2 regions of the Gracilibacillus sp. JCM 18966 genome follow, and region 1 is predicted to be linked to the other one. Evidence: a T-box and tRNA genes for the amino acid it is inferred to sense, from the RefSeq annotation. Region 1 holds a T-box; the other holds one or more tRNA genes.
What was found. A T-box is a leader RNA that pairs with one kind of tRNA and senses whether it is charged. The one in region 1 lies ahead of pheS (phenylalanine--tRNA ligase subunit alpha), so its partner is inferred to be a tRNA-Phe.
Positions count from the first base shown of each region.

Region 2: it encodes a tRNA-Phe, which carries the amino acid that the T-box ahead of pheS (phenylalanine--tRNA ligase subunit alpha) is inferred to sense. The anticodon was not compared.

Region 1 is NZ_AP043883.1:2,795,626-2,801,377, forward strand. Features, by position in the region: gene ACZ5N5_RS13345 (hypothetical protein) at 1-547, shown strand, start outside; gene ACZ5N5_RS13350 (lytic transglycosylase domain-containing protein) at 629-1,246, opposite strand; gene sspI (small acid-soluble spore protein SspI) at 1,439-1,645, opposite strand; gene ACZ5N5_RS13360 (TrmH family RNA methyltransferase) at 1,760-2,497, shown strand; T-box leader at 2,561-2,797, shown strand; gene pheS (phenylalanine--tRNA ligase subunit alpha) at 2,850-3,884, shown strand; gene pheT (phenylalanine--tRNA ligase subunit beta) at 3,900-5,752, shown strand, end outside.
Region 2 is NZ_AP043883.1:3,059,198-3,064,949, forward strand. Features, by position in the region: gene ispG (flavodoxin-dependent (E)-4-hydroxy-3-methylbut-2-enyl-diphosphate synthase) at 1-78, opposite strand, end outside; gene ACZ5N5_RS14695 (NfeD family protein) at 302-931, shown strand; gene ACZ5N5_RS14700 (Na/Pi cotransporter family protein) at 1,213-2,847, shown strand; tRNA gene ACZ5N5_RS14705 (tRNA-Asn) at 2,992-3,066, shown strand; tRNA gene ACZ5N5_RS14710 (tRNA-Met) at 3,068-3,144, shown strand; tRNA gene ACZ5N5_RS14715 (tRNA-His) at 3,160-3,235, shown strand; tRNA gene ACZ5N5_RS14720 (tRNA-Ile) at 3,258-3,334, shown strand; tRNA gene ACZ5N5_RS14725 (tRNA-Ser) at 3,346-3,438, shown strand; tRNA gene ACZ5N5_RS14730 (tRNA-Phe) at 3,484-3,559, shown strand; gene sodA (superoxide dismutase SodA) at 3,742-4,353, shown strand; gene ACZ5N5_RS14740 (MFS transporter) at 4,607-5,752, shown strand, end outside.

The DNA.
Region 1 (5,752 bases):
CGTGTTTTTACCTGTAGAAAATGTCATGAATGAAAAGGGTAGTTTATTTACATTTGGAGATGTGTCAAAAGCAATTCAATTGAAAAATAAGCGAGTAATATCTGACCTAGTAGACTTTACTCTAGAAGAAGATGGTACAGCTATTGAGTTAAAAGGGCCAATTGAGATTTCCTTCTCCATCGAAAGAGAAAAAGTAAAGATTTGGGAAAGTGTCAGAGGAATTTATATCGATGAAAATGGAGAGCAGATGGAAGTAATTATACCTAAATCTTATGATGAAAAGAATGGCATAGTTACCATATTGGTAAATCACTTAAGTATTTATGGTATATTGGAGTTGACAGAAGAACAACATCCAAGCATGGATCATGACGAATCAGCAACAAGTTCTAATGATAAGACAGAAACAAAAGAAAGCAGCTCAACAGAAAATAGGCTTCCAGATACGGCAACCAATCAATTTAGCTGGCTTTTTGCTGGGGCTTTACTACTGTTTAGTGGCTTTCTGTTAATAACAGTAAAACAAATAAGGAAAGACAAATTTTAGATAGGGGATAAGAAGATAAATGACGAACCACTGACAATCCAGAGGTTCGTCATTTCATGTAGATTTTCAATAATATTATCATCAGCTAAGGTATGTACCCATTACTTTTTGTACATAGCTTTGGGTTTCTTGAAAAGGCGGAATCCCATCATACTTATCAACATTACCAGGGCCGGCATTATATGCCGCTAAGGCAAGAAGCTTATTTCCATTGTAACGCTCAAGCATTTGGCTAAGATATTTCGTCCCACCAAAAATATTTTCCTTCGGATCGAAAGGATTTTGAACACCTAATCCAGAAGCAGTTGCCGGCATAAGTTGCATTAGTCCTTGGGCTCCAGCGTGACTGATTGCATTTGCATTATAATTGGATTCATTTCGGATAACAGCATCAATTAATTTTTCATCAACATGATAGCTTGCAGCAGCCTCTTTAATAATCGATGCATAATCCGATGATTCAGACAATGAAGTTGTAGCCTCGTTAGCCTGCTTTATATTTAATAATGGTCTTGTCGTATAGTCTATCGGCTGATAGGAATGATTAGAGGCCAAGCTTGATTGCTGAATCATTGATTGAAGTAATTCTTGAAAAATCGAATCAAAGTTAGCGGCCGTATTTGTTGTAGAATTATTGGTATTGGTTAGATTAGATAATGCCTGCATTTGCATGGCGTATTGGATGTGTGGAATATTCACGTCATAAACTCCCTTTAGGAAAAATTATCTATCTCTAATATACCTTTTTATTCGTATTCGTGCAATATTATTTTAGTGAATATATGACTAAAAGACTACAAATGAAAAGATGGAGCTATTTAAAAAATAAGGCATACCTATTGGAATTGGGCACCATATTTTTAATAGAGAGCTCCATCTTTACTACACAAATTACTTTACCGCTTGCTCTAATGCATTTAATACCTCATCTTTATCTGCTTCACTTGCATTTTGCCAGTATAATTCAAATAATACACCTAAGCCTGGAAGCATTTTTTCTTCACCACTTTGAATCGCATCTACAATCGTTGCTTCCAATTGATCGGCAGAATTACCAGAAACATTTGATTTTATTGCTTTTCGCAAATTTAGATCCATTCTTTACACTCCTTCCAACTCATCATTTTTCATTATAGTTTGACCATCATTAGAGAAAATATGTATGATAGGTACAGGACAGTATTCAAATAAAATGGTGCAAGGATGGGAACAATGATTACATCAGTGAAAAATGAAATGGTCAAAGAATGGCGTAAGCTTAAACAGAAGAAGGAACGAGATCGACAAGAGAAATTTATGATAGAAGGCTTCCATCTAATCGAAGAAGCACACAAAAGTGAGTGGGAAATTGTTGCTTTGATTCATGAAGAACATATAGAAATAGAAAAAAGCTTGTTACAATACCCGTTATATACTGTGTCAGATAATGTAATGGCTGCTATTACAGAGACGAAAACACCTCAAGGAATTGCAGCTGTTGTTAAAAAAAGAAACGTCCAGGATTCCTTGAGCAATAAAGCTTTACTAATTGACGAAGTACAGGATCCCGGCAATGTTGGAACGATGATTCGAACAGCGGATGCAGCAGGTTTTGATACCGTCATTTTAGGAAAAGGTACCGTTGATTTATATAATGACAAAGTAATTCGTGCCACTCAAGGCTCTATCTTTCATTTAAATATCATGCAAGCAGATCTAATAAAAGAAATGGAGAAGCTTCAGGCAAACGGTATTCCTATTTGGTCGACAGGACTTGCACAAGCCAAGCCATATCAACAAGTTGAAAAACCAGATAGAATAGCAATTGTAGTTGGAAATGAAGGAGCTGGGGTCTCCAAAGAAATAATGGACAAAGCTAGTGAAAATGTAGTAATACCGATCCATGGTAAGGCAGAATCGTTAAACGTCAGTGTGGCAGCAGCTATTCTGATGTACTATGTAGTAGGTTAACACCATTTATTTTAGGACTTGCATCATTTCGTTCATTTCATTATACTATATGAAGTAAAACCTATAAAAGCATTGAAGGAGCAAGTAAATAGGTACACATCGTTTACAAGGGAAGAAGCACCATAGACTGGAAGTGCTTCTAACGACCATCTATTGAATTTCACTCTGGAGCTGACACTTGGACCTCTGTGTGAGAGTAAAGGTGTACCGGAAATTTTCCGTTATCAAAAACACGAGTGGATATAGTGATTGCTATATCAACAAGGGTGGTACCGCGATACGTATAGTCTCGTCCCTTTTTTGGGGATGAGGCTTTTTTGTTTTTCTTATAAAATAAAAGGAGGTTTAACAGATGAAAGAACAACTACAAGCACTTGAACAAGAAGCTCTTTCCAAAGTAGAGGAAGCATCAACGATAAAAGAATTACAGGACGTTCGAGTAGCATACTTAGGAAAAAAAGGCCCGATTACTGAGGTTTTGCGAGGGATGGGAAAATTATCACCAGAAGAACGCCCAATAATCGGGGAATTAGCCAATACGGTTAGAGCAAATATTGCTAATGCGATGGAAGAAAAGAAAGATGCAATGGAAAGAGCTGAATTAGAGAAGCAATTAGCGGAAGAGCAAATTGATGTAACCCTACCTGGGCGTCCAGTTGCTGTAGGTGGGCCCCACTTGTTAACAAGCATTGTCGAAGAAATTGAGGATTTATTCATTGGTTTAGGATTTGAGGTTCGAGAAGGTCCTGAGGTAGAGACAGACTACTACAATTTCGAAGCATTGAATTTACCAAAAGGACACCCTGCTCGAGATATGCAGGATTCTTTTTATATAACAGAAGACTTGTTAATGCGTACCCATACTTCACCAGTACAAGCACGGACAATGAATGCTATTCAAGGTGCTCGTCCTGTTAAAATGATTTGTCCTGGTAAAGTATATCGTCGTGACACCGATGATGCTACACACTCTCATCAATTTACGCAAATTGAAGGACTTTATGTTGATAAAAATGTTCGAATGAGTGACCTAAAAGGGGTACTTGATCGTTTTGCCAAGCATATGTTTGGAGAAGACCGCGAAATCCGTCTCCGACCAAGCTTTTTCCCATTTACGGAACCTTCTGTCGAGATGGACATCTCTTGTAAGGTTTGTAATGGGGAAGGCTGCAGTGTATGTAAGAAAACGGGCTGGATTGAGATTCTTGGTGCTGGAATGGTACACCCACGTGTATTAGAAATGGCCGGCTATGATCCAAATGAATATAGTGGATTTGCTTTCGGAATGGGACCTGAAAGAATTGCAATGTTGAAGTATGGTGTGGATGATATTCGTCATTTCTATACTAATGATGTTAGGTTCTTAAAGCAATATCACCAAGCATAAAGAGGAGGTTACGACATGTTAGTATCATTAAATTGGTTAAAAAATTATGTAGATATTGATCAACTATCTCCAGAAGAGCTAGCGGAACGCATTACAAAATCTGGAATAGAAGTAGAGGGAATAGAGCGGTTCGGAAGCACTGCAACGAATGTTGTAGTTGGCTATGTGGAAAGCTGTGAAAGACATCCAAATGCGGATAAATTAAACCTTTGCCTTGTAAATGTAGGAGATGAAACCCTACAAATTATTTGTGGCGCACCAAATATTGCCCAAGGGCAGAAGGTAGCAGCTGCGAAACCTGGTGCTGTCTTACCAGGGAATGTGAAAATTAAGAAAGCGAAATTGCGTGGTGTCGAATCCTTTGGTATGATTTGTTCATTGCAAGAGCTAGGAGTGGAAGAGAAATTCATACCAAAAGAATTTACTAGTGGAATATTTGTTTTCCCAGAGGATGTGGAAATCGGATCAGATGTAACAAAATTACTGAATTTAGATGATATTATTATGGAACTAGGCTTAACACCAAATCGTTCTGATGCATTAAGCATGCTTGGTGTCGCTTATGAAGTAGCAGCGATTTTGGATGTACCGATCCGCTTACCACAATCCTCCGTACGTACAGTGGAAGAAAAAGCGGAAGAACATATTCGTGTAAATGTAGAAGCCCCCGATGTGAACCCGTATTATGGCGCGTTTATCATTAAGAATATAGTAGTAGGGCCATCTCCTTTATGGATGAGAAATTATTTAATGGCTGCTGGTATCCGTCCGATTAACAATGTTGTCGATATTACGAACTATGTATTGTTAGAATATGGTCAACCACTCCATGCTTTTGATTTTGATAAATTTGGTTCAAACGAGGTCGTCGTTCGAAAAGCAAGTAATGATGAGAGAATGGTGACATTAGATGATCAGGACCGAACGCTTACAGAGGATCATCTCGTTATTACAAATGGTAAGGAGCCAGTGGCACTTGCTGGTGTGATGGGTGGGGCAAATTCAGAGGTATCTGATTCCACCACTACTGTTTTATTGGAGGCTGCTTATTTTGATGGTCAATCGGTAAGAAGAGCTTCCAAGGATTTCGATCTTCGTAGTGAATCAAGTAATCGTTTTGAAAAAGGGGTAGACCCTAATCGAGTCCGTAAGGCAGGAGAGCGTGCTTGTCAATTATTTGCAGAGTATGCGAATGGTTCTGTACTAGACGGAGTAGTAGAATTTGATCAGCTTGATTATGACGAGAAGACGGTAACGATTTGGACTTCAAAAATTAATAAACGACTAGGTACTAATATAACGAATGAGGAAATTGCCGATATTTTACGAAAGTTACATTTTAACTATGATCAGGATGGGGAAACCTTTACCGTTTATGCTCCAACAAGACGCCAGGATATCACTATTTTTGAAGACATGGTAGAAGAGGTTGCACGTATTTATGGTTATGACAATCTCCCATTCACCTTGCCTCAAGGAGGATCTCAAGCTGGAGGGTTAACCAAAAATCAAGCCTTGAAACGTCAGGTAAAGCAATTTCTAGAAGGTGTAGGATTATCTGAAACAGTTACCTATTCCTTAACAACGACATCACGGGCTGAGGAGTTAGTAAGTCCAGAGGTGAAGGATGGATTAGTCTCAACCGTTTCCTTAGCAATGCCTATGAGTGAGGACCATAGTACATTACGTGTAAGTATTTTACCTGAAATGCTGGCATCAGCCTCTTATAATCTTGCACGAAAGCAAGCTAATATCGCCTATTATGAATTAGGAAGTGTGTTTGTTTCCAAAGAGAAGAAAATAACCGAACAACCTGAGGAGAAATTACGCTTAGCAGGTATTTTAACTGGTGAGTGGGTAACACATCC
Region 2 (5,752 bases), 260 kb from region 1:
GACAACCTCGTTTTTTCCACCTACCATTACGTTGCCAATTTTCACAGGTCGTGTATCCTTACGATGTGTTAAAGCCATAAATAAAATCGCTCCTTTATATTTCCACGTAAATAATCTAATTACTGTACCAACTTCCATTATAAAGGTTAACCTAGTAAATGAGAAGTGTAACACATTCAAATTTGCAAATTATTGAAACCTTTTCCTAGTAGGATCGTATTTTATATTTAAGAGCATACAATTCAGTTCTAATCATTCGAATCATTTGATAAGATAAAGAAAAGCCGAGAGGTGAGTAGCCATGTTTGATTTTAATGCAGATTGGATAAGTTTTGTTATCTGTGGTTTAGCTACCCTGTTTCTAGTTGGGGAAATATTAGTCAATGTAAAAGGGATTTTTGCCATTCTTGGCCTTGGTTTTATTACAGTATATTTTTCTTCTTTTTTAGATCCTAGTATGTTTTTTATTATGATTGCTATTTATTTAATTGGTATGTTATTCATCGTAATCGATGGCAAAATACTGAATGATGGAACTTTAGCTGTCATAGGATTGGTCTGTATGGTGATATCTGTAGGGATGACAGCACCTAATTGGGTAGCGGGACTGTACGCTGTATTAGGGGTTTTTATAGGAGGAGCTGCTTCTTTACTATTTCTTAAGGTATTTAAGAAGCGGAAGATGTGGACGAAAATTACACTCTATGATCAATTAACAGATGAAGCAGGATATTCAAGTGTTAATCAAAGCTACAAATTATTAGTAGGGAAGGAAGGAAAAGCTATTACAGATATGAGGCCTACAGGGACCATCCGTATCGGAGAAAACGACTATAGTGCAGTCACACAAGGGAAGTGGCTGGAGAAAGATACCCGAATTGTGGTGGTGTCTGTAGATGGTACAAGAATATTAGTAAAAGGAAAAGTCTGAGAATTCAGGCTTTTTTGTTTTTAAAATTTATATTTTTTTAGAAAATCCAATAGTTGCTAATTTTAAAATAAAAAATTCATATTAATTAAATAGGATTATTGTTATAATATGAATGAATTGTTAAGAGAGTGTAAATTTTTATTAAAGACCTTTACAAATCGTTCATGAAAACTTAATATTAAATTCGTATGTGCTTTGCGAAAAATGTCTTACTATGTCAAAGAGATGAGCAGACATAAGGACAAAACGACGAATTTGCTTTTATGAAGGGATGAAAACTGTTGGATTTAAATGTACAAGTTATGATTTTTGAATTTATTGGCGGTTTAGGTATTTTCCTTTTAGGTATTAAATATATGGGGGAAGGGCTTCAAAAATCCGCTGGTGACAGATTACGTACCATACTTGATAAATTTACAAGCAATCCGTTTATGGGTGTACTTGCCGGGATGATTGTGACTGTGTTGATTCAATCAAGCTCCGGAACGACCGTCCTAACGGTTGGGTTAGTAAATGCAGGGTTTATGACATTAAGACAATCCATTGGTGTAATTATGGGTGCTAATATTGGGACAACGATTACAGCATTTATTATAGGATTTGATATTGGCGCATATGCATTGCCGATTTTAGGTATTGGTGCATTTTTATTATTTTTCTTTAAAGAGAAACGAATTACCAATATTGGTTTAACCATTTTCGGATTTGGTGCCTTGTTTTTTGGTTTAGAGTTAATGAGCTCTGGACTTAAACCATTACGAGATTTACAAGCATTTCACGATTTAACCGTAAGTATGTCTAATAATCCAATACTTGGCGCTGTCATTGGGACTGTGTTTACCATTGCTGTTCAAAGCTCAAGTGCAACCATTGGAATACTACAAAGCTTGATGCTTGAGGATGCTATCCAATTAAAGGCTGCTTTACCGGTACTATTTGGTGATAACATCGGGACAACGATTACAGCAGTTTTAGCATCGATTGGAGCAACTATTGCGGCTAAACGTGCTGCATTAACACATGTAATCTTTAATGTAATTGGAGCAACGATTGTCATTACATTTATTCATTTTTATACGATTATGATGGAGCATATCCAGGCAGCATTAGAACTGAATCCTGCCATGACGATCGCTTTTGCACATGGAATCTTTAATGTGCTGAATACTATTATTCAATTTCCATTTATCGGATTATTGGCTCTGATCGTGACAAAGATTATTCCAGGAAAAGATACCGAAGTCGAATATAAAGCAAAGCATTTAGATCCAATTTTTATTCAACAATCGCCATCTGTTGCACTAGACCAAGCTAAATTCGAAGTCATTCGAATGGGTGAATATGCAATAAGAGGACTAGAAGAGACAAGCTCCTTTTTAAATACGAAAAATAGCAAAAATGCTGATATGGCGCAACAATTGGAAGGTGCGTTAAATAATCTAGACCGGGAAATCACAGCCTATTTAGTTCAATTGTCGGGGTCGACCCTATCAGACATAGAAAAGACCGATCACTCTGCATTAATTAATGCCGTTCGGGATATTGAACGCATAGGTGATCATTATGAGAATATTATTGAGTTGATTAATTACAAAATGTCGAATAAGGTAGATATTACAGAGCAAGGCATGATAGATTTAAATGAAATGTTCGATCTAACCATTATAACGGTAAAGGAAGCTATTAAAGCATTAGAGCAAATGGATAGGGAAGCTGCTTTATCCGTTGTACAGAAAGAAAATGAAATTGATAAAATGGAAAGAAGATACCGTAAAAAGCATATTATTCGTCTGAATGAGGGAGTTTGTACAGGAGCAGCAGGAATTGTATTTGCAGATATTATTAGTAATTTAGAGCGAATAGGAGACCATGCTGTGAACATTGCCGATGAAGTGCTTGGTGGCAAACATAATTAATCTTTTCGGGGTAACAAGCTTAGAAAAATGCTTGTTATCCCGAAATCCTTCTTCTTTAAATAAAAAAGTTCAAAAAAAGTATTGACGTTATATTTTTTATATGGTAAATTATTAAATGTCGCTTCAGTAAATACATAATTTTAATCCACAGTAGCTCAGTGGTAGAGCTATCGGCTGTTAACCGATCGGTCGTAGGTTCGAATCCTACCTGTGGAGCCATGGCGGTGTAGCTCAGCTGGCTAGAGCGTACGGTTCATACCCGTGAGGTCGGGGGTTCGATTCCCTCCGCCGCTACCAATTTCTTAGACGATGGCGGTCGTGGTGAAGTGGTTAACACATCGGATTGTGGTTCCGACATGCGTGGGTTCGATCCCCACCGGTCGCCCCATCATTATATATTTAGAGAAGAAGGACCCTTAGCTCAGTTGGTTAGAGCTATCGGCTCATAACCGATCGGTCGCAGGTTCGAATCCTGCAGGGTCCACCATATTTTTACACGGAGGAATACCCAAGTCCGGCTGAAGGGATCGGTCTTGAAAACCGACAGGGGCTTCACGGCCCGCGGGGGTTCGAATCCCTCTTCCTCCGCCATTTATACATAACTAGGACAGTGTCTAAAAACAGAATAAAAAAATTGGCTCGGTAGCTCAGTCGGTAGAGCAACGGACTGAAAATCCGTGTGTCGGCGGTTCGATTCCGTCCCGAGCCACCATTCTCAACAAGCGAACGTTAAAGCTTGTTTTTTTATTTATTATAAAATTAATTTCACTTGATGGAAAACCTTTCATACTATAGTGAATAAATGCTAATTATTTGCAATCTATTCTGACTATTTGATAATATTTGAATTGGAGAGGTTAGGAACCTTCAAACTAAAAAATAGGAGGAATAAACATGGCAAATTTTACTTTACCAGATTTACCTTATGCATATGATGCACTCGAGCCACATATTGATAAGGAAACAATGAACATTCATCACACTAAACATCACAACACTTATGTTACGAAATTAAACGCTGCACTAGAAGGTCATGATGATTTAGCAAATAAATCAATCGAGGACATTTTAGCAAATCTTGATGCAGTACCTGAAAATATTCGTACAGCAGTTCGTAATAATGGTGGCGGACATGCCAACCACAGTTTATTCTGGACATTGCTATCAGCAAATGGTGGTGGTGAGCCAACTGGAGAATTAGCTGACAAAATTAACGAAGCATTTGGTAGCTTTGACAAGTTCAAAGAGGAATTTGCAAATGCTGCAGCTGGACGATTCGGCTCAGGCTGGGCTTGGCTAGTAGTTGACAATGGTAACTTAGCTATTACAAGTACACCAAATCAAGATACTCCTATTTCTGAAGGGAAAACACCAATTCTAGGTCTTGATGTATGGGAACATGCTTATTACCTAAAATATCAAAATAAACGTCCTGATTACATTGCAGCGTTCTGGAATGTAGTAAATTGGGATAAAGTTGCAAGCTTATATAATGAAGCAAAATAAAAAAAGGAAAGGAAGTGCTCATCGTAGCACTTCTTTTTTGCTTGCAAATTTTTTACAGGAAGTAAAGCGACGAAGCATAAATTTTGAAATTCAGAGTATTAGAAAAGCTAACGAAAATAGCTCGAATGCGAGTTTTTCTAATAGGCGCAAAATTACTTCTTCACACCTTGATCGGTTTCTAACTTTATTTTCGTATATCTCATTTAAACTGGAAAAGACTATAGATTATAGGCTTTAAATGAGGTGTAAGAAAATGCAGTTATTTCCAAGTAAAAAACCTTCCATACCAGTAAGTAGAGATTTAAAGATATTACTGATTATCGGTGGTTTATACGCACTTTCCACTTTTATCTCCAACACATTTGTCAATGTGTTCTTATGGAAGCAATCAGGAGACTATATGGATATTGCCACCTATAACCTTTTTATTTATTTGCTACAACCAATCTCCTTTTTTGTCGCTGGCAAGTGTGTGAAGCATGTAGATCGGACACTGATTATTCGAATAGGTGTAATCTTTTTGTCCATTTTTTACATGGTGGTACTCCTTCTAGGAGAAAAAGCCGTTAATTATACTTATATGCTTGGCGCTATATTAGGGATTGGCTATGGCTTCTATTGGTTAGCTTACAATGTGTTAACCTTCGAAGTAACAGAACCAGAAACACGAGACTTATTTAATGGGATACTTGGATCCTTACAATCCTTTGGTGGAATGGTCGGACCCTTACTTGCTGGCTATATCATCACACTGATGGATAATTTCAAAGGATATAGCACGATTTTCTTTTTATCTTTTTTTCTTTTCTTTTTAGCGATTGTTTGTTCGTTTTATCTAAAGAAAAGAAAAGCAACAGGTCGTTTCTTTATCCGTGAGGTTTTCAAAGAAAGGAAGCATAATACGAATTGGCGTAGTGTGCTATTCGCCCACCTTACACAGGGATCAAGAGAAGGATTGTTTATTTTTATTATTACAATTTGGGTGTATATTGAAACAAATAGTGAGCTTTCGCTTGGTCTTTTCAATTTTTTGATCTCCCTTTGTTCCTTTATTAGCTATTACTTTGTCTCAAAGATGGTTAGCAGCAAAAAAAGAAAAGCAGCCATTTTCTATGGTGGTCTAGCTTTATATTTAGCCGTGTTACTTTTTGTGTTCCCAACCAGCTATGTCACCATTCTTCTCTATGGCGTCATCATAGGGGTCAGTTTTCCATTATTTAATGTCCCATTTGTTTCTCTCACGTACGATATAATCGGAAAATCTAAAAATGCTGGAAATTGGAGAGTAGAATATATTATTATTCGTGAGGTGTTCATTAATATTGGAAGAGTGCTTGCGATTATTGTCTTTATTGTGAGTGTCTCCTTTTTAGATCCAATCTTCATTATTCCAGTATTA